One region of the Thermovirga lienii genome, then DNA from elsewhere that is predicted to be linked to it. Evidence: riboswitches for the same ligand, from Rfam matches in the RefSeq annotation. Region 1 holds a riboswitch; the other holds the start of a gene.
What was found. Region 1 has a riboswitch for cyclic di-GMP ahead of V7Z69_RS02480 (hypothetical protein). Riboswitches for the same ligand answer to the same signal wherever they lie in the genome.

Region 1 (16,722 bases):
TCACCGTTAGCGTAGATGACACCGCTATTACCATCACTGCAAAAGAGGCGGGAACAGACTTTTCTTTCACTACGACTCTAAGTGCTGTTGGCGGATCATCGTTTGCCTTATCTGACGGAACTGGTACCGTAATCCAAGCTGGTGGAACCTTGTCAGCTACCACCGACACCAGCGTGGGTGGTGCCGATGATTTCGACACGAGCGGCAGCGGCTTCGCTGTTTCGAAGGCATCTCAAAACATCACAAACATCGACACCGTGGACGGAAACCAGATGGCCGGCGGAACTTACAGCGTCATAACCTCCAACAACGTTGCCGCAGCCAGTATGCCTGTGGGGTATAACCTCAACGACCCGAACGGGTTTATGTCTGTCGATGATATTTTAACTCTCGACTTGGCATCATCCAACTTATCGTATCTCACCATGTCAATAGAAGTAACCGGTAAGGACAGTGACGCCAACACCCTTGACCTAGCCGTAGAGTACCGGGCCATGCAGAACGACGGAACCTGGACGAGCGGCTCGGTCAACCTAACAGGCGTTGATTCCAACGCAACAAACTTTGATGGCGCCGATAACATCATCTCCGGAGTAAACTTAGGTAATATGTCCTTCGACATCAATACCGCATCGGTGGGAGACAAGGCTGCTCTGACCCTGTGGGATTGGGATACTGGCGGCCTTACAAACGGTGATGTAGTCAGGATAACCGACGGAACCAACAATTACTACTTCAGCTTCACCGATGGTGCCCTTGATGGCGCTTCCGACAAGAACTTCTACATGTACCAGGTGGACAGCAACAACGTCCTCTACGACGGCGCCATCCAGATGGACTTTGACACCTATCTGGTGGATGAATCCCCTGCGTTCCAGTTCACTGTGGCAAGTGGCCTACCTGAGGGTACGGTGGCAACAGGTAACACCAAACTCAAAGACCTTGCCCAGTTCCAGGGAACGGGTGGAGTAAACTTGCTGGAGGATCCTCAGACCATAACCATCGTCCAGGGCGACGGCAAAAAGGCCACAGTTACCCTTTATGCCGACGACACCTTGGAGCAGGCTGCTACCAAGTTCAACCAGGCCATAGCGGAGACCTTGGGGCAGAAAAACTACGTGTCCTCCGCTGATGCAAACAACTTCGTGCAGTTCATCTCCTCCAGCGAAGTAACGGAGAACTCCCCCTACTCCATCGCCGGAACCTTGGTGTTCAGCAGCGCGGTGGCAGGTAAGGCCGGGGAGCTCAACTTCGTCGGAAGCGACTCCATAATCACCGCCTTGGGCCTCAACGTGATCCAGGAAAGCCAGGAAAACCGCTTCTCCGTTGACGTTACCGACTCCAACACCGGAGCAGTGGTAGCAAGCAACGTGGAACTTACCGGAAACACCCTTGTAGGCGTCATCGACCCCAACGTGGACATAGAGTTCGACAAGATGGCCAACGCAAGCATTTCCTGGAACAGCACCACTAAGAGCTGGTCCATAACCGCTGACTCTTCGTCCTTCGAGACCAATGTACACATCACTTCCAACTCAGCAGTCTTCCAGATAGGAGCCAACGAGGGCGAGAAGATGAGCATAGACTTGGGCAACATGTCCGCCGCAGCTTTGGGCGTGGACAAGGTCCTGGTAACCGACAGAGAGAGCGCCGCAAGGTCCATCACCATAATAGACAACGCCTTGAACCAGGTCTCTGAACAGAGAGCTGCTCTGGGTGCCTACCAGAACCGCTTGGAGCACACCATCAACAACCTGACCACGGCAAGCACAAACCTTACTTCCGCGGAAAGCCGCATAAGGGACGTGGACATGGCAGCAGAAATGACCGAATTCACCAAGAACCAGATCCTCATGCAGGCCGCAAGCGCCATGCTGAGCCAGGCAAACCAGCTGCCGCAGCAGGTGCTCCAGCTTCTGAGATAAGGCTATATAAACACAAAAGCATAAAAAGGGGCAGATTATATCTGCCCCTTTTATTTTTTAGCAGTATGTTTTGAAAATTTCTAAAATTAACTCGCCTTATTGACTGTTCGTTGGGATAGTAATATACTCCCCTATATATAGTTTGTAAGCCAAAAGCCGATAAGGGCAAAGCAGGCGAAGGCCTGCGGCGCAAAGCCCAGGGTCTAAGGCGCACATTTCGCGCTATGACAGCCTGGCTGCCGGCGATCTAATCCGCCCCCTGCTAGGCTCTTATCCAAATTAGGGGGAATAAAAGTGCAAAAAGATTATTTTTTCGCTATAGGTAAAACTATAAGAGTCCCCATCATTTGCAGTCGAAATCCTTATTACCTGCGCAGAGTTGAAGAAGTGTCATCTTTGGTCATAAAGGCTGTATCTCTGTGGGAAAGCATCTTCCCCCCAGAGATAAAACCACCGCACCATCACAGCCTGGGACACTTGATTAGGCTGGTCGCAGAAAGCCTCCCCCATGAAAAGCTGAAGCACCTCGAAAACAACCCCTCTTTGAATCGTGCTGCGCTCCTTTTGGATGAAGCAAAGCTCTCTGGATGCAGCAAGAATCTAGAAGAGATTTTCATACGCCTACACGAGGGATTAAACCAACTCTACACGGAATACGGAGAAGAACCTTTCGATGAGGGAAACGACCTATGGTCTCTTCAGCTGGTTTGTTCTAGCATTCCCGATGGGGAAAAACCAGGCTCCGTGAACATAGATCTAATATCAAAAAGCTTGGAAGAAATACGTGCTTTAATTTAGGAGGAACCCGCATCTTCAAGGTCATTTTTCCTGCGGCGCACTATCTGGTCCAAAAGGCCGTCCTCCTGGAGTCCGCCTCCTAGGGCTGGACCTTTATCCTCTATAGACACAATCTTTTCATAAGGGGTAGGCCTTCCTTGGCGAACCAATTCTGTGTCCAGAAGCAGGGCAACGACTACGCCCGTCACGCTCCCACTGTTGATGACGCTCAATAACTCCTGAGCAACCAAATCTTCAAAGGGAAGATAGTGAACCACCAACTCGTGCCGGGACGCCAAATCCAAGTACTTCAACAGCTTTTCGAGATTCAACATCTCAGGATGCTCCATGGCCTGACGCAGTAACCCTACAAGAGTTTTGAGGTTGACATAACTTGAGTTTCTGGCACCATCCATGCCATCCTTCTCCCAGTGAGATACCGTTACGCTGCCCACCTCGAGAAGGACCGCAAACTGAGCCTGAGTCAACCCCAAGCTCAACCTGAGCCTTTTTATGTAATCCGCAGGGACCAAAGGCCCCATTCCGTCCTTTCTAACCCCCATCATAGCCAACATCCCCAACTATCAGAGATTGAACTAACAGCCGCTTAAGTCTTCCCCAACGATCGGAGAAAAACCTTCGTCAGCAGTTCCTTGTCGGGAAAGGAACCCTCAATGCCCCTTAAAGCCTCCAAGAGGGAAAGAAAAAAGCCTTCTTTGACTTCCTCCTCAAAAGGCATCGCTCTTTCTGACTTTATCATATCATATAGATCATACACCTTTAAACATAATTTTATAGACGGCACACTTTGGTTTACAAAAAAGATCAGTGAGGACGCTCCCGCATACCCTCTCTTCTTTGTCACCTTCTGCAGAACGAAGAGAAAGTCCATTGGAGAACAAAAGAGATTAAATTCCCTGCTGTCTCCCTTGATGATGAAGGTCTCACCTTGAAACCTTCCAAGCAAGTCCACCAGAGCCTCCATAAAGGCATTGAACCCCTCCAGGTCCTTCTCTCGGCACGCTGCTTTCTGTATCTCCTTTTGCCAAGAGGCCATCTTGTATCCTTGTTTCCTTCCTGATGAACTCTTAACCTTTTTCTTTGAGGAAGGTCTGTTGTTTCTTTTTTCTTGTGACACAGTCCTGGCCGTCCTCCTTAAAATTCAGGGGGTGAATTTATTGAGTCAAATCAACAAGCCAGAGCAAGAAAACAATCTTTCTGAGCCAGCTTTCGTGGACGCAAGCGGCAAGTACATTGATGCGTCCGACTACTCATCTCTCAAGTTTCGCCTCCCTGCATTGGACATCATGCTGCAAACGATGATCGAAAAAGGCGAAAGCAGGCGGCTCATCGTGCCCCAGACGTACGGCGTCGGAGACGTTTTCATAGAACGTATAGACCCCACAGGCGCTGCATGGAAAATATGGCAGCAAAAGACCTCCAACAACGGCACAAAAACATACTACCCTGCCATTCGGTTCTTCTATGACCCCAAGAAGGGCACTATAAGGCCCATAGACTATAGGGACAAGATGGTGCACCTCGAGGGTAGAAGCAAGACCACTCAGCTTTTGATAGCGTCCTTCATGGCCTACTGGTTCGCTACATTGATGGCCATAAGCTATCTATGCTCCAAAGGACCCAAGGACGAAAAAGAATAACTTCAACGACCTACGACTTCCTCGCGGGGCTCCTTCTTCTCCCCTGAAAGCAAGCTATCAACGTCCAGCACAACTATTATCTCCGAACCGTCTATAAGTATTCCTTTCAAGAACTCCTTGGGTATGCCGCAACTGCCTTTTCCTTCGTCTATGGGCTGCAGATCCTGCCAGGGAAGCTCCACTATATTGGAGACCTCGTCGACCATGATGCCCTGGGTCACCCCTTCATCGGAACTCAATATTAGAATCCTGGCCATGGAAAGGTCATCCAGCTCCTCCATGCCAGCGAACTTTCTCAGGTCTATGAGGGAGATAAGCTCCCCTCTAACGTTCAGAAACCCTTTAAAGTAGTGGGGGGTGCCTGGAACAGAAGTCACCTTCATCAGGGGCAATATCTCCCTGACCTTCTCTATGGGCACACCGTATCTTTCATCTTTGAGACTGAAAACCACGATACTGCTCATTCTCATACCCTCCAATCAAAAATGAATCACGCCACACCCCAAGTCTGGCAGAACATTTTAAGCAAGTTACTCTCTTTGAGTTTCTTGATTACCCCGTTAACCACTCCCCTTATGTACTCTGAACTTTTCCCGTAAGCTTCAGCTATGTCGGAGAGCTTATGGGGACTGGTGTAGTTCCCCAAGCCAAACCTCCTGCACAGTATGTCGTATTCGTCGCAAGAAAGCTCTTTCCTCAAAAGGCTCAAGAACTCATCCCTGAAAAAGGTCCTCTCAAGCACTTCCTCCGGGTCCGTTTCCTCGTAGCCTACAGCACTGTTTCCCTTAAGAGCCTCTGGGCTGACCGAGAAGCTGCCCTGCTCATCACCATCGGCGAAATCTATGGAAAGGGCAACGTCCGATATGACGGCAAGAGATCTGATCCTATCAAGGTCCACCCCATCAGGGAGCTCTAACCTTTCCCCAGACTTGAAAGCCCTCACTTGCTCAGCATAGGCCCTGGCGGAAAGCCCTGCATATCCAGGCACGCTCATTCCCCTTCGATGCTGCAGTAAAGCCACCTTCATCCGCTGGTATATCCAAGGAACTCCGTAGGTACTGAACCTGGTCCCCTTTTTGTAGTCAAAGCGGCTAACTGCTATCATTAGCCCTATGATCCCCTCCTGAACCAAGTCCATAAAGGAGAGAATACTTTGGTCCTGCCCCACTCTCTCTTTGGCCTTTTTGGCGCACGCAATGACCAATCTGAGGTTGCCCAAAACAAACCTCTCGAAGGCCTCACGGTCACCCTCTTCTTGAATCTTTTTGGCCAGCATTTTTTCCTCCTCCGGAGTCAACAATGGGAACTTTCTTATTTCAATATGAAAGGGGTCAAGGGGGGCAACTTCCAAGGGTTCTTCCAAATCCCACAGCTCATCCTGTTCCACAACGGGCTCTTCCAGATCAAGCACACCATCTGCCAGGACTTCTGCCTGATCCTCTTGAGCAGGCGCATAGCCCTGTAAGGTAAAACATATCCCTCCGTGGTTTACTCTAGCCATCTACGGTTCCCTCCCTGGATCCGTCTGCAATTCATCCTACATACCTTATCGGCCGAAATGGGAATAAAGATTAGACCCGAAGGGTCAATTTCACAAAACCTCTTTTAAAGATCATCCAAATGGGATACATTTTAGACAAATGCGAAAAGGAGGCCTTTAGTATGGACGACCAAGGAAGAATAGAGAGAAAACCACCAGTTGCTCCGACGAGAAAACCAACGCTGTACACATCAGAGACTCCTGCAAAACAGGCCAAGCTCTCCTACGCCCACCATGAGTACAATATAGGGAACCTCAAATGGGTGGCCCAAATCCTGGAAGGAACACTGCGCGCCTTTGGCCGCAACGTGAAACTCAAGGTCAAAGAAGAACATATAGAAGCCTACGAAGGCAACAAAAACATCTTCTCCATATCCTACGACGAAGCTTTCAGAAAAGTCGAAGAAATTAGACTAATCCTCTCCTCTCTCGTTGACAGGGAAGCATAGGTTGTTTACATCACACCCACTAATTATACTGTATATCAGATCTAACTTTAGGAAGATACTATAATGAAAATATCTAGGAGGAGTGGTGCACCTTGCGGAAACTGTGGCAGCAGACGGCAGCTTCAATAATAATCTCGGGACTGATCGTGGTCCTTGCGGTCTTGCTAATCGTAGGTTTTCAGATCTATGCATTACAAAAAGAAAACCTCAAAAACAATATAGACCTAACTGTAAGGCACCTGTCCATGGAACTAGAAAATTACGGAACTCATCTCAAATCCCCGGTCGTCATAGTCAACAGGAGCGTTGCAGAAAAGGTCAATCCCGATGGTTGGCTGGCCTCCCCAGAGCTTGAGGACTACTACGCAGGCAACCTTTCTTACGGCCTGATCTCCGTGGCCCAAGATGCCCCATGGGCAGAGAAGTTATACTTCTACTTCAACTCCCCGCTGATAGGCAAGAAGAACATTACAGGCGCCGCGGTAGCCAAAAAAGCCGATGGCAAATGGGAGATCAATACCGACACTTCCTTAACGGTGGACAAAAACGGCTTCACAGAAACCTCTTCACAAGCCCAATGGTTCTTTGTTCCAACGAAGAAAAAGAAGGCCATATGGACTGATCCAAGGATTGTAAGCACTCCAATGGGCAAGAGAGCGGTGGTTACCTACGCCGAACCAGTAATGGTAAAGAGCAAAAAGGATCAACAGGAGATACTTTTAGGAGTGGCGGGCATTGACATCAACATCGAAGCTTTCAGCGATTTCATCAAAAACCGAGGGGAAGGAAATGGCTCCTTCAAGTTTGTGTTGTCCCCTGGCAATAAAGTTATAGCTCATCCCAAACTGGATTCTTCAACGGGGACCATCGACGAAAATGATGCAAAAGAGATAGCTTCCTTCCTCGAGGCCGTCGGAGATGTGAAAGTTATAGGTAACTTCTACGTATCCATTCAAGAGACCCCAAGCGGACTAAAGATAGGCTATGCAGTACCCAAGGCCCTTATTACAGCCCAAATACGCAACCTCCTCTTGAAGATCTCGGGTGTCTCCCTCCTTGCCCTTCTGGTGGCAGCATCCCTGGGAGTGGTGTTCGGAAGGCGTCTCGCACAGCCGATAGTTGAGATAACGGGCATCGCTCAAAAGATGGGAGAAGGGGACTTCAGAGAAGCCAAATTCAACAAGTTCAACGGCGAGGAAGTATCCCTCCTTCAAAGGTCCATATTGGATACCATGAAGAACCTGAGGGAGATGATATCCAACGTAAGCTCCCTAGCAGAGGAGCTTGCGGCCTCAGCCCAGGAAGTAGCAGCAGGGGCTGACGAAACGGGAAGAGGTGCTGAGGAAAGCATAAATCAAGTACAGAAGGTCCGAAACGCCATAGAAAAGCAATCGAATATACTGGGCACCATAGCTCAACAAATAGAACAGGTTGGAGACCTCGTACAAAACATGGAGTCCTTGATGGAGAAGCTAAAGGCTCTCCACGATGAGCAGCTTCAAGCAACACAAAAAGGCGCTGAACTTGTGAGGCAGAGTGAATCCACTGTGAAGGAACTGGATGAAATATCAACGGAAGTAAACAGCTCCTTCAAAGAGGTCACAGAGAGCATGTCTAAGATAATAGGAATGGCTCAAACCATATCCTCCATAGCAGACCAGACCAACCTTCTTGCCCTGAACGCTGCCATAGAGGCCGCCCGCGCAGGTGATGCCGGAAGAGGGTTCGCCGTGGTTGCAGAAGAGGTCCGAAAACTTGCAGAGGAATCCTCCAACGCAGCCCAGCAGATCCATTCCTACATAGAGGAGATACAGCCTCGCGTACAGAAGGCAGAAAAATCCCTATCGAAATCCAATGAGACTACAGCAAAGGGCATAGAAGCCATAGATCAAACCAGGGAAGCCTTCGAAACCATAAGAAGCGACGCTGAAAGAGCAAAAGAAGAAGGAAACCAGGTAGGAAAAGCCATGGAGGAGCTAGCCTCCCTCTACTCCAAAATAGAGGAGGCTTTGAAGACCTTCAACGAGGGACGAAGGATCGTGGAAGAATCCATAAACCATCTCTCAGCTACGGCGGAAGAACAGGCAGCTCAGGCAGAGGAGTTCTCCGCCTCAAGCCAAGGTCTCTCCGAGATGGCAGAAAAGCTGATAGGTGAGATGAACAAATTCAAGATAAGCTAAAAGACACAAAGGGGGCCCATACCGTTGAAAGGTTATGAAGACTCTTTTTTCATGATCCAAAAGCTTGTTGAGAAAGGGCTTGCAGCTAGGGGGGTCCCCATTTACTCCTTAAACTTCAAGAGTTTAAACGAAAAAGAACTTGCTGTGAACATTATACTTTACCTCCCAAAAGACATGGATACGGCAAAGGATTTCATCATTGAACAATTCGACGTTAAAAAGGGACAACAAGAACATATCAAAGGAAGGCCCCTGAAGATACCCGCAAAACTCAAAAGAAAGCGCCAAGGCCTTCCTGAGTGGCAAGACCTTAAGGGTAAGACCATGGTTTTTGTTGTGGACACCGTACTGCACCATGGGTTGAGCTCGCTCATTGCATCTACTGAGGCAAATCCATCAGATGAAGAATCCATTGCTGTCATGAAAGAACAAATAAGCCATATAGAGAACTTCTTCAATGACAAACCCTACGTACAACAAGAAGCAAAAGTGGATGCTAGCCTTAAAGAAACACCACATGTAGAAGAAGACCACACAAGTTCCTCCTTGCTATCCAAGGAGGACATAGAATCTGCCTTGAGCATCATACCAAGCGGCATAACACAACGTTGGGTAGAGTTGGCAGAAGAAAACCTCCTGGCCATAACTAATTCATATGAGGTGAAAGAAGACTGGATCAATAAGCTGGAACCTTTTTTAAAAAACGCAGGTATCACCTCGGAAGAAGACCTCGCCTCCTTCGCAGAGGCTCATCTAAACAGCTGGGAAGACCTGTACGAAGCCTTTGAAACTGCCAGGTTGCAAGGTATAATCCCAAAGGACAACCTTTCCCTCATTGATTTGTTCTGCCTTTTGTTGCAGGGCTGTTTCATGAGCAGTGGAAGGCAATTTTGAAGGGTTGCTGTTTAATATCGACCTTTTACATATACTTTTAGTGAAGTTTGGCAAACTTAATTGCACCGGGAGGAATGTATGAAAACGGAAAAGATAAAAGTCCTCATAGTGGACAACTCCGCTCTCATGAGGCTCATATTGGAGGACATGCTGTCCTCCGAAGAGGATATAGAAATAGTAGGAAAAGCCCGAAACGGTTTAGATGCCATAGAGAAGGTCAAAAAACTTGCACCCCACGTGGTGACCTTGGACATAGAAATGCCCGTCATGGATGGCATAACGGCCCTTAGGGGCATCTTGGAGGCCAATCCAACGGTCAAGGTGATAATGTTCAGCACCCTCACAAAACGAGGAGCCGACGCCACCATAAAATGCCTGGAGCTAGGAGCCTTTGATTTCGTTCACAAACCATCTCAATCTGACAAGGACGAGATCCAAAGCGTAAAAACCGATTTGATAACTAAGATAAGAAGCGCTTTTATGTCTTTGTGCTCCGACAAAACCCTTAAATTAGACCAAACATATCCTAAAAAAGTGTCCAAAGTTCCGGATGAAAAGGGAGATTACAACTTGCTATTAGTTGCATCTTCCACCGGCGGCCCCCAAGCCCTGATGAAACTTCTTCCGCAACTTCCCAAGAACTTTCCCGCTCCAATAGCCATTGTGCAACATATGCCCCCTGGGTTCACCAAAAGTTTCTCAAGTAGATTAGATCAACTGTGTAATATACATGTGGTTGAAGGTTCAGAGAATACTCCTATGACTCCTGGCGTAGCAATCCTGGCACCGGGAGGACAACACATGATAATAAAGGAAACCCAAGGGAGGATGCATTGCCATTTGGCCAACCTTCCCCCAGTCAATGGGGTGAAACCCGCAGCGGACGTTTTGTTTCAAAGCGTTTCGCTGTTGGAAAACGCAAAACCTGTAACCGTAATATTGACGGGTATGGGAAAGGACGGAGCCAAAGGTGCGTTGCTCCTAAAAGAAGAAAAAAACTCCTTCGTGATAGCCGAAAGCCCCGAGACGGCGGTTATATTCGGCATGCCCAAGGCCGCCGGAGAGGTGGGAGCCGTCGATATATTTTTACCTTTGGACCAAATAGCCCCAAAAATAACAAGCCTGTTCCAGTAGTTTTGGAGGTGCTGACGTTTGAAAAAACTTCAAGAGGACCTACTGAAAGAAATAGCTAACATCGGTACGGGAAACGCAGCTACAGCACTCTCTCAGCTGGTGGGAAAGAGAGTTGAGGTCAGCATCCCCGAGGCAGAGGTTCTGCCCTTTGAGGAGCTCCCAACCCATTTCGGAAATCCCGAAACTCCAGTGTGTGCCATACTATCCACATGCTACACCAATCTGGACATCCATCTTGTAATGATACTGTCGGAAGAGGACGCCTTTCAGCTGTCCGAGATGCTGATGGGACAAATAAGCATATCCCCCGATGGAGACCTGTACGAAGCCTTGGTGGAATCCGCCCTGGCAGAAGCTGGCAACATAGTCCTGGGGGCCTTTTTGAACGCCATGGGAGACTTCCTTAACCTGGAGCTCCATCCAGATGTCCCATCCTTGGCCTTCGACATGTTGGGATCCGTACTGGACATCTTGGTATCCATATTTGGCGAAGTTGGCGATACGGCCTTCCTCTTGAACACATCTCTCTCTTTCCCAGAGTTGGAGAGCATGGATCATTTCTCTGGGAAGATCCTGATGGTCCCTGCCCCAGGAACCTTCGAAAAGATCTTCTCCATAATGGGGGTTCTGTAGAATGAACAGGGTGAGCATCGACAAAGAAGTTATACAGTCTTCCTCTATGAGCATAAGCGTGGGAATGGGAGATATTGCAGTAGGCAAATGTCCCACCATATTGTTCAGCCTGGGGCTGGGCTCCTGCATAGGATTGGTCCTGTACTCTCCCAAGGACAAGATTGCGGCCATGGCTCATATAATGCTGCCCGAAAGTTCCTCTAAGCCTAAAGAGGCCTCTGAGAAGCCCGGCAAGTATGCAGATACGGCAGTACCTGCCTTGATATACGAACTGGAGCAACTGGGGATAACGACCAAGTCCCTCAAGGCCAAGATGGCCGGTGGGGCCAAGATGTTCGCCACATCGAAAGCCCCCGCAATGGCCATAGGAGAGAAGAACATTGCCAAAGTAATGGAGATGTTGGATAAATTCAAAATACCTATAGAGGGCAAGGACGTAGGCGGAAACAAAGGTAGAAGCGTAAGGTTCTACACTGAAACATGCACCTTAGAAGTGAAAACCATAGGTTCTAAGCCAAAGGCCATATAAAAGGTCAAGCCCTCTTATCTATGGCAAGAGCCTCACTCCTGGTAGAGGCGTTCATGAACTTGAGCCTCTCCAGGATTAGCTCCGCCAAAAAGCGATGCTCCTCCGCCTGTCGTGAAAGGGTGTAGCTTATCTCCTTGATGGAGATAACCATCTTCAAAAGCTCAGCAGAAGAGGATTTTAACCTCTCACAATCCTGGTCATCCAGGTGCAGGCATATATCCTTGACAGCCGGTTTACATCCCAAGAAATCCGCTAGGGCCTGAGCTGCATTTGCTCGTTGTGCCTCAGCCAGCATAGCCGATGCAGTAACCCTCTGAAGCTTTTCCAGAAGACCTGTCAAAAGCTCTGGTTTGTTGGCCTTTAGGACATCCCTCTCCTCCTTAAGCACCTCAAGCACTTCTCCAAGGGCTTCGACTTGTTTTTGATTTTTATCTATTAAGTCATTCAAAAGTTCGCGTATCATAGTTAGTCCTCCACGCTGTCCTTCAGACTCTCATAAAGCATATCTGCTATCCCTACCCCAGAAGATGCCTCTGCTAGCGCCTCCCCTGTCATCTCCATCGCTACGTCACAAAGAACATTGCCCTTCCTGCCCTTGTCCTCGTCACTTGAAAGGCCTTTCATCGAATTCTTGAGCATCTGCGCCAGAAAAATTCCCTCAAACTTCTTGCATGCGTCCTTCAGGCGCCGTTGCTCCTTTGAAGGGTCAGCATGACGCTGGGGCGCGCTCGCGCTCCCCATTGCCTCGTTTACCTTCATGCCAGGCCACCTCCTACATTATCACAAGCTCTCCCTGCAGCGCACCAGACTGGGCTATAGCCTGCAAGATAGTTATTATGTCTCGAGGCGTAGCCCCTAAGGCGTTGAGGCTTTTTACCACATCATCCACCGTTGCAGTGGTCCTGAGCACCGCAAGGCTCCCTGGCTCTTCCTCGGCCGCCACAGTGGCCTCACTAGTCACCACCGTTTCACCTAAAGAAAAGGGCTCCGGCTGGCTGACGTCCTTTTTGCCTTTCACAGTGACCGTCAAGTTGCCGTGGGCCACTGCTACTTCACCTATTCTGACATCGCCTCCTATCACTATGGTGCCCGTTCGCTCGTTTATGACAACCCTGGCCACAGCATCGGGCCTCACCCTTATTCCCTCCAAGGATGCAACGAAGGGCGTGAGGTTTCCCCTGTATTGGGCAGGCACAGCTATCTCCACCGTTCCGGCATCTACCGCACTGGCTATGGCCATTCCGTAACTTGAATTTATCGCTCTAGCTACCCTATCGGCGGTGGTAAAATCGGGTCTATTGAGGAAAAACATAATCTTGCCATCGTCCTGAACGTCCCATCTAGTCTCCCTCTCCACTATTGCCCCTCCTGGTATTCTGCCGGTGGTGGAAAAGTTCTTCGACACACTGGATCCACCACTGCCGGCGGAGAACCCTCCTATCGATATGGGCCCCTGGGCAACAGCATAGACCAAGCCATTGGCAGCCCTAAGGGGGGTCTGGAGCAATACGCCTCCCTCCAAACTCTTAGCGTCGCCGGCAGAACTAACCACTACGTCTATCTTCTGTCCATTTCTTGCAAAGGGAGGCAGTTCACAAGTTACCGTCACCACCGCCGTGTTCTTGCTTTTAAGATCATCGCGATCGATGGAGATACCAAAGTTCTCCACCAGGTTGCCCAGCATGGCAAGCACCAGGTCCCCTTTGTCTCCCGTACCTTGAAGACCTATAACCAGTCCCATTCCTACAAGCTGGTTGGACCTTACCCCCTCAATTCTTCCTATGTCCTTCAACCTGGTCTCAGGGTAGACCTGAGCATAAGCATCTCCCCATGGAAAAGAAAACAAGACGAAACAAACAACAAATCCAATCAGTTTCCTCAGCATTCAACAAGGATCCTCCCTAAACAGATCAGAATATGGCGTTGAACAGCCTGGTGAGAAGGCCGGGATTCTGTAGGTCACTTATGCTACCTATACCCTCCGCCCTCACTACTACGTTGGCCAAACGGTCACTCTCAATGGTGTTGTCAGGGCCTACATCCTGGGGACGAATTACCCCTTCCACCTTCAGTGTAACCGTGTCTTTGTGCACTTTAATGTCCTTGCTGCCCTCCAAACGCAGATTACCCCCCGGAAGCACCTCGGTGACCATGCATGTTATAGTGGTGGTGAAGTTGTACTTTCGTTCAGTGGAGCCATCCCCCGTGGCGCTGCTGGAAGTACTGAGCCCCAGTTTTTTTATAAAATCCAGTATTCCAAGGCCGTCCCCTGCGGAAAGGGAACTTTGCTTGTTCAAGTCCGTGGCAGCTTCGTTCTTGGCCTGAGTCTTATCGGATACTATCACGGTCACTATGTCCCCCACCTTGGATGGCCTGTGATCCGCCACTAGGGAAGGGCCGTCCACCCATAGGGACTCCCCAAAGACCACGCTTGGAATTAAAATGCAAACCAAAAAACTCAAGAGAACCTTCCTTACCGACTTCACGGCCTTCACCCTTCTCTCAATTTAAATCTAAAAGGACCATCTTTTCGTTGATAACAACAGCCTCTATGTCCTTTCTGAACTTGGGAACCCTCACCCTTATCCTGCTTCCTTGAAATCCCGACTCCAAGGCTATACCCTCGATTTCTACTTCAACTCCACCGGAACGAACGACCACGGTCACCCTATCTCCTCGTTCCACCAAATAGGGCCTCTCTATATCTCTATCGGTTATAGGCTGTCCCTTTTTTATACTCTTGGCACTTTTCATGCCAACAACTTCACCAATATCAGAAAAACACCTTCCATAACTTCTTTTGTACTCCACTAGCTGTATCTCCAAGGCCTCGGGAGACAACACCTCCCCACCCTTTATCCCCTTTGCCGCCACCACAAGGTAGGCAAACCAACGCAGTCTCACAACTTGCGCCATGACCCTCTCTCCATATCTAGTCCTTATTGTGGTGGCCCTTGCTCCTGCATATATGCTCTTAGGGCTTATCACTTCACCGTAAACTTCCAGCTTCTCCGGCTCCATCTCTAGGTGACTCCAGTGTATGTAAGGGTGCTGTTTCTGAAGCCTATGGAGGAACACCTCTGGTCCATCTCCCCTCTGAAGCTGCAATCCCTCCAAAGTTATCTCAGGGACTTCACCAAAGGCATGTGAGGGGCACAAAACCAAAATCAAAAGCAGCAATATTCGAGAAAAGGTCTTCAACATATGCTTCACCTCTGGTTTTATAATACCATCTAGAGAGAGGATAAAGGGTACATTTACCTGCCCCGATAGCCGATAAGAAAATAGAGCTTGGAATCTCTTTTGAAGGGTGGATTTGCTCCATGTCCAATACTTTTTCCGGTTTAGAGATAGGCCGAAGGGCCCTGAACTACTTCAGGCAGGCCATAGAGACATCAGGACATAACATAAGTAACGCCGACATAGAAGGCTACTCAAGACAGAGAGTGGAGGCATCTCCCACTGATCCATACACCGTACCAGGCATAAATTCCCCTGCGGGAGCAGGACAGATTGGCACAGGAGTGGGTATAGATGCCATAATAAGAATCAGAGACGCCTTTTTGGACGAACAGTTCCGGCAGGAATCAACCAAGGAGGGCTATTGGGAAGCTGTCAGCACCTCCCTGGAATACGTGGAGATGTTCCTGGGAGAACCTTCGGAAAACGCCATATCAGGCTCCCTGAGCAAACTGAACCAGGCATTGAACGAGCTTCAGAAAAATCCCGATTCATCGGCCACCAGGGAAAGTTTCTTGAGAGAACTGGATAACTTCTGCACCACAGTTAACCACATCTACGAAAATCTCGATGAGTACCGGTCTTCCTTAGACCAGGAAGTTCAACTAAAAGTAGATGAGGCAAACAGCCTACTAGACAGGATAGCTGCCCTCAACGGTCAGATAAAGACCATAAAGGCCCTTGGAGACGAACCCAACGACCTAATGGATCAAAGGGACAACTTGATAGATCAACTATCGAAACTGGTGGACGTAAAGGTAAGCCAGGCAGATAGCCTCGGCTCCATAAGCGTCAGCTTGGCAGGCCGAATCCTGGTTCAGGACGACCTTGCCAGACATCTTATGCTGGTTCCCCAAGACGGAAACAACGGTTTTTACGATGTTCAAATAGAGGACAACGAGTTTGCAACCTCCAACAACCCCCAGACCGCAACGGCTGCCATATCTCCAGAGGCAACGGAAGGAGTCCACAGTGTAGAGATATCCCGATTAGCCAATGAAAAGCATTGGGCCATTGGAGACAGTACAGGAATTAGCGGTTTTGCGTCCAAGGACGAAAGCCTTGGCATAGAGGGAGGCTTTTCCATACAGGTGGGAACCAACGGTTACTCCCCCTCTTCGAGCTCCCTCGCCGGGGGTGTGATATTGACTTCCCCGTCCACTGGAGATCTAACCCACTATACATTCAGGGCCGCTGCCGGAGGAAAAGAGCAGGTCATTACCGTGGACTGGGACACAACATCAGGGAGTTGGATCATAAACGGCTCCTTCGATGCCGGAAACCAGTTGGAAACAACCGACCTAGCCAACTTCATAAATGATCCTTCCAACGGTGTACCCCTGTACGCATCGGTAGATCCATCAGGAGAGAAGATAACCTTCAAGGGACAGGAAGGGCACCTGGTCTCCCTTACCGACATCGAAGGCAACCTAGTATCTCTCATGGGCATCAAAAAAGACTTTCCCACGGTTCAGATATCCATAACGGAGGAAGACAGCCTACAAACCATAGTCAACAAGATCAACAGTGCATACAGTATAAACTCCCAACCAAGCTCTCCTGAAGAGTGGCTCCACGCTTCCATAGAACAGGCGGTCAACGGCACTTTCTATATAAAACTGGAAAGCAACGTCATAGGAGAAAACTACAGGATAAACATCGCTCCCTCCGAAGGAAGGAGCCTGTTTGCCGCCCAAAAACTGGGCTTGGTCGATTCTGATGGTAAGACCAATATTATTCAGCACTCAGAGGACGCCCTC
Region 2 (5,335 bases), on a different contig from region 1:
TGAAAAGATCAAGGATAAGGATGCAATCGTCGCTGCCCCAACGGGTTCGGGCAAAACGTGGGTTGCCTATCTTTGGGCTGGTCTGCTTAATTTAGAAGGTCAAACAACTACTCCTAATGTAGAAAAAGTTATATTCACTGCGCCGATAAAGGCACTGAGCAATGAAAGATACCTTGACCTGCGCAAAATGGGCTTTGACGTTGGAATAGAGACGGGAGACTTTAAGAAGAACGAAGACGCTTCTGTGCTTTGCTGTACCCAGGAGATATACACTCTCAAGTATGCCAGCAGGCCGAACCTCAGGGTGGTCATAGATGAATTTCACTACATTTTTGGCGATCCCGAAAGAGCAAGAGCGTACATAGACGGAGTAAGCAGCACCCATCCAGACTCCAAAATGCTCGTTATGTCCGCTACCTTTGGTGGAAGCAGCGAAGTAAGAAAGTACTTGAACAGGATAACAGGGCGAACGTTTGAACTTTACGAAGGCAAAAAAAGAGTGACAGAACTTGTTTTTTTGCCTCAGAAGCCGATGACCATTGACAAAGTCAAGGATGCATTGGTTTTCGTTTTTTCTCAAAAGGGCACTATGGAGCTGGCATACAGGATAGCGAAGCGCAGGAAGCACAAGGGCAAGGCAGAAAAGAAGAGAATATACGAGATAGCCGAGATTCTAGGGGTGGATAAAGTCCACATGCCTCTTTTGAGAGGAGTGGGGATGTACCATGGTGGGATGTTGCCTAAGGAAAAACTTTTGGTCGAGGCTGCTTTCAGGGAGAGACTTCTGGACGTAGTCGTAGGAACCAACGCGCTCTCTCTAGGGGTTAATCTTCCTGCCAAATACGCGGTCTTTGCACAGCTTGTGAGGTATCACGACAGAGAGCCTATAAGCAAGAATGAATTTCTGCAGATGGCTGGTCGAGCAGGTAGAAAAGGGCTTTTTGACAAGGGGTTTGTAACCTGGCTAAAGGATTCTCCTTTTGAGCAGCGAAGCGCCAGCACCAAGAACATATTCAAGGCATTGATGAAGGCGCCGTTAGAAAGAGCGTCCGTAGTCCTTATGCCAGATTACGGGAAACTTTTGAGAAAACAGAGGACCTTGGAGGATGAGGCAAAGTTCATTGCCAGGTTCTCTCTTCCCGTGGTCAATGAAAGATATGTCGAGGAGGAGCTGAGGAGAGACCTCAAGATCATCGAGAGGGCTATAAAGGAATTGGCGCCTCCTGGAGAAAGAGAAAGGTTTAGAAAGGTGCTTGCCGATATATGGTATGGAGAAATGGAGATAGGGGAAAACCTGGAGATGGCTCAGCTCTTTATGTGGGACGGTAGGGCTGATGCCTTGACTGCGGCGGAAGTGATAAATCTTTTTGAGAAAAATTATTTGAAGGCCTTGTTAAAGGTAAAAAGATTTGCCAACCATTTACCAAAAGGATACGAGTTTTTAGGAATGGAGTACCTTGACAGGACCGTCGAAGAACTTGACGGGACTATCTATGGTTTTGAAGAGAAGATAAGAGAGATAGAATCTACGTCCTGACGTTAGCTTAGCCGTCAACCTTAGCGGCCTTGGCAACGTCACCCCTCCAGAAGGTGGGTTCTAGAGCACCAGAAAACGCTCGGAAGGGCTTCCCTGGGTCCTTCATGGTTACATACAGCCTGGGACTGTCCCCCTTAGGAATGGCGATTATCCATTGGGCCACGGTTTGAGATCTTTTAGGAGAGCTTCCGGTGCGGAAGATGCTCTCATCGGGGCCTGCGCTTTGGTCGTTGCTGAAGGCCACAAAGTCCTCCATGGTCAAGTTTCCCGCCTTGGCCTGCAATAGGCTTATTATACGTTCGTAACGCGTTTTGCTGCTGGATGGGATTTTTATGTTGTATCTTTGCATTTTTGGCGAGATGTAGTGATTGGTTTGGGCTATGAAGCCGTCATCCACTACTCTTACGGTGTTCTTGCCTCCGGGAGCCACCTCGACGACGGCGATCTTTTCTTTGTCTGCGATCATGTAGAAGGAAACTCTTTTGAACCTGTCAAGGTTTGCCAGCACCTCATCCACCGATGAGAAAGAAGTGAGGATCTTGTGTGAGGAGAGGGCGTCCTTGTCCTTGGTTTTCCTTTTATCCTTTGGTACAACGGAAACGGTAGCTGTTACCACCGCTAAGCCCTTTTCGTTGACCCCAGCCTTTAAACCTGATCCATTTTCATCCACCGCGAAAAGACCCACGTATGAATAACCTTGGGTTGGTGTAACTTTCCTTAAATAATGTTTTTGAGTAGGCTTCCAGTCTCGATTCTTGGCCAATATGGTGATATTGCCGCTGGTTGCAGATCCTGTCGCGGCCCACAGCGTGCAGGATTCTGCGGCTTCCGCAACCAAAAGCAGGAGAATTATAAGTGTGGCAACGAACTTTGCTGTTTTATTCTTAAGGAGGTGTTTCATTTCCTCGTCGCCCCCCAGCGATCTTTTCGTTCTCTCGCCAGGCGGCCTGAAGGGAGGAAAGGATATGTTCTCTACCTTCGGCAGCCTGGCTGTCATGGCCTTTAAAGGCTTTAGACCCTCGGCTTTGCGTCGCCGCCTTTCGACGGTTTTGCCCTTTCGGGTTTTTCTAAAGGATCAGTTTTGTTGAATTTTTCTGTTCTTAACAAAAAGCCTCAAAAAAGCGCCTTTCAGATTTGAATCCGAAAGGCGCCACACCGCACTATTCCTTATTTTGGAATCTTCGGCAGCCTGGCTGTCATGGCCTTTAAAGGCTTTAGACCCTTGGCTTTGCGCCACCGCCTTTCGGCGGTTTTGCCCTTTCGGATTCTCTTATTCCGACAAACACTAACCCTATGCTTAATTATGGCACTTATTTTGTTTTTGTCAAGTATTGTCATTGATTTTTATAGTCAAAACTTTAGCAGAGTGTATTATAATTATGTGGACTAAAGCTGCTACGTCATTGCGTCATATGGGATCTGGTGCCGTAGCCATCTGGGAGTGATGAGGTTGAAAGTATCAAGGTGCAATTTAATAGCTGTAGTGTTTAGCGTCGTTTTTTTGTCTCTAATGATGATAACACCTTTGGTGGGTGTTGGGTTCGCTGGCGGTAGCATTCCTTGGGGTAAGATTCTGTCCTCAAGCACAGAACCGGTATTCTTCAACGAGAAAGAGCTGGTTGAAAAAACTCTTTCGCTTTTGAGGAATGGTGGTGCCGCCTCAAAACAGGCCAAGGAGAAAGGCAGTGAAAAACTGGTACTTTTGAGTGTCAGCAACGGAAAAAGCATAAACGTCACGTCTTACGGAGTGGGAAGCGATATATATGTGGCTTTGGCAGATGCTGTGAACCGGCTGAGGGAGAAAAAGGTCAACTTGTCTGATGTTCGGTGGTTCAAGGTCTACGTTTTAAGGGATATGGAGTTCAGGAGGATGGCCAATATTCAAAAGCCCTTGCCCATAGAGAGAGGACTTTGGGGACTTGCCTTTCCAGGCTGTGATAATTGCATATTTACGCCAGAAGATGTGCTGGCAAAGAAAATAGTGAAGGATAATGGAATATTGCAACCTCCGTCCATAGGACTGTGGGGCGACCTTTCGGCTGAAAAAATGATAAGGTCCATGTTGGAGACTAAAAGAGCAGATTATGTGGCCTTCAGAACGGAGAGCGTTTTTTGGGATGGTTCGAGAGCACAGCGTCTGTACAGGGGAAGCCCAATATATGATTCGTATGAAGATCAAGATATCGCTGAGTCCACAAGGCTTGCGGCTTACTACTTGCTAAGGAACGTGGATTCAAAGGGTAAATTTACTTACGTTTATGATCCCATCAAGGACAGAAGCAAAGGCGGTTATAACATGTTGCGGCATGCTGGGACCATATTTTCCATGCTTCAGTATTATGAGAAAACTGGAGATAAAAAGGTCCTAAAGGGAGCCAAAAGAGCCATAGAGTACATGTTGAGCAAGGTGAAAACCTTCAGAAAAAATGGAGAGGAGATGGCATGCCTGGTCGAGGGGGATTATGTGAAGCTCGGGGGTAATGGGCTGGCTGTCCTGAGTTTGGCTAAATACATGGAGGCCACAGGTGACAATAGATATATGCCATTGGTAAAGAGGATGGGAGAGTGGATACTTTCCGTTCAAGATGAATCAGGTAGGTTCTATATACACAAGCAAGTCTTTCCCGAGGGGGAGGTGTCTGATTTCCGCTCGGTGTACTACCCTGGCGAAGCTATTTTTGCGTTGGCGATGCTGGGAAGGTTGGACGATGAAAACTCGGATAAATGGCTTAAAGGGGCAGCAAGGGGTGCAAGATATATTATCGAGATAAGGGATGGCAAGAAACAGGATATGGAGCTTCCTCATGACCACTGGCTGCTTTACGGAATGGATGAGCTTTCCCGCAGTGGTTACGACAAAGAAGGAGTTTTCTTGAAGCACGCTTTGAGGTTGGCGAAAGTCATAAGCGATGCTCAGCACAAGGATTCATATTATCCCGACTGGATAGGAGGGTTTGGGAAAAATCCCAGGTCTACTCCGGCTGCAACTAGGATGGAAGGAATAGGCGCGGCCTACAGGATGGCTAAAAGGGCTGGATTGGAGGAGGAAGGGAAAGATATTCTGAAAACCTTCAGGCTCGGAGGGGGTTTTTTGTTGAGGATGCAGATAGGGCCTTCATGGGCCATGCATTTGAAGAATCCCTCTAGGTCGATCGGAGGAGTAAGGAGAAGTTTTGCTAATTTTGATATTCGGATAGATTACGTCCAACACAACCTTTCAGCTCTTTTGGCCCTTCAGCAGGCGCTGGGAGAGTAATAATTTTGGATTTTGGTATTTGCATGAATGGCAAAACAGAGTTATAATAAATTATCTAGCTAAACTACTCAGTTGAACATCTTAACAACTTGGCTGCCGAAAGGCGGCAAATGTATTTGGCTAGACAAAAAGGTAAAAAGGTACCAATTTACATATTAACAAGTTGTTAGCTGAAGTTTCCGATTGGTGCTGCTGCGCCAAGAGAGGGTGAGAGAGATGAGGCCTAGGAGAGTTAGTATATCAGGTAGTAAGTTTAAGAGGTTTGTGGTGTTTGCCGTGCTTTTTTACGTGGCTGTAACGAGGTTGTTTACTCCTAGTTATATGGCCTATGCCTTCAGGGATGTAAAGCCTATAGCTGGACCTAGCAATGTTGAGGTGATGGAAGTACCTCAGCTTTACGATGAAGAAGGTCAATTGATTCAGTGTGACTGGGATCTGGTGACGTTGGAGGAAGCACAGAAGCATTTAGATTTTTTGATGCGACTTGGTGTTTGCTTCGTGCCTATAGCTGAAGAAGGCGACGATGACGACGACGATGACGA

Region 2: it holds a riboswitch for cyclic di-GMP, as region 1 does, so the genes downstream of both, V7Z69_RS03775 (C45 family autoproteolytic acyltransferase/hydolase) here and V7Z69_RS02480 (hypothetical protein) in region 1, are expected to answer to the same signal.

The regions. Positions count from the first base shown of each region.
Region 1 covers NZ_DAITZW010000004.1:50-16,771, forward strand. Annotated here, with positions in the region: partial or broken gene V7Z69_RS02475 (flagellin) at 1-1,925, shown strand, start outside; cyclic di-GMP riboswitch class I at 2,080-2,169, shown strand; gene V7Z69_RS02480 (hypothetical protein) at 2,220-2,723, shown strand; gene V7Z69_RS02485 (helix-turn-helix domain-containing protein) at 2,720-3,277, opposite strand; gene V7Z69_RS02490 (hypothetical protein) at 3,310-3,840, opposite strand; gene V7Z69_RS02495 (hypothetical protein) at 3,881-4,363, shown strand; gene V7Z69_RS02500 (chemotaxis protein CheW) at 4,366-4,827, opposite strand; gene V7Z69_RS02505 (sigma-70 family RNA polymerase sigma factor) at 4,854-5,864, opposite strand; gene V7Z69_RS02510 (hypothetical protein) at 6,026-6,352, shown strand; gene V7Z69_RS02515 (methyl-accepting chemotaxis protein) at 6,445-8,532, shown strand; gene V7Z69_RS02520 (hypothetical protein) at 8,557-9,426, shown strand; gene V7Z69_RS02525 (protein-glutamate methylesterase/protein-glutamine glutaminase) at 9,505-10,560, shown strand; gene V7Z69_RS02530 (chemotaxis protein CheC) at 10,579-11,193, shown strand; gene V7Z69_RS02535 (chemotaxis protein CheD) at 11,195-11,722, shown strand; gene flgN (flagellar export chaperone FlgN) at 11,727-12,185, opposite strand; gene V7Z69_RS02545 (hypothetical protein) at 12,188-12,481, opposite strand; gene V7Z69_RS02550 (flagellar basal body P-ring protein FlgI) at 12,495-13,607, opposite strand; gene V7Z69_RS02555 (flagellar basal body L-ring protein FlgH) at 13,633-14,208, opposite strand; gene flgA (flagellar basal body P-ring formation chaperone FlgA) at 14,225-14,926, opposite strand; gene flgK (flagellar hook-associated protein FlgK) at 15,046-16,722, shown strand, end outside.
Region 2 covers NZ_DAITZW010000006.1:55,286-60,620, reverse strand. Annotated here, with positions in the region: gene V7Z69_RS03780 (DEAD/DEAH box helicase) at 1-1,537, shown strand, start outside; gene V7Z69_RS03775 (C45 family autoproteolytic acyltransferase/hydolase) at 1,545-2,534, opposite strand; cyclic di-GMP riboswitch class I at 2,515-2,601, opposite strand; cyclic di-GMP riboswitch class I at 2,718-2,804, opposite strand; gene V7Z69_RS03770 (hypothetical protein) at 3,048-4,793, shown strand; partial or broken gene V7Z69_RS03765 (hypothetical protein) at 5,010-5,335, shown strand, end outside.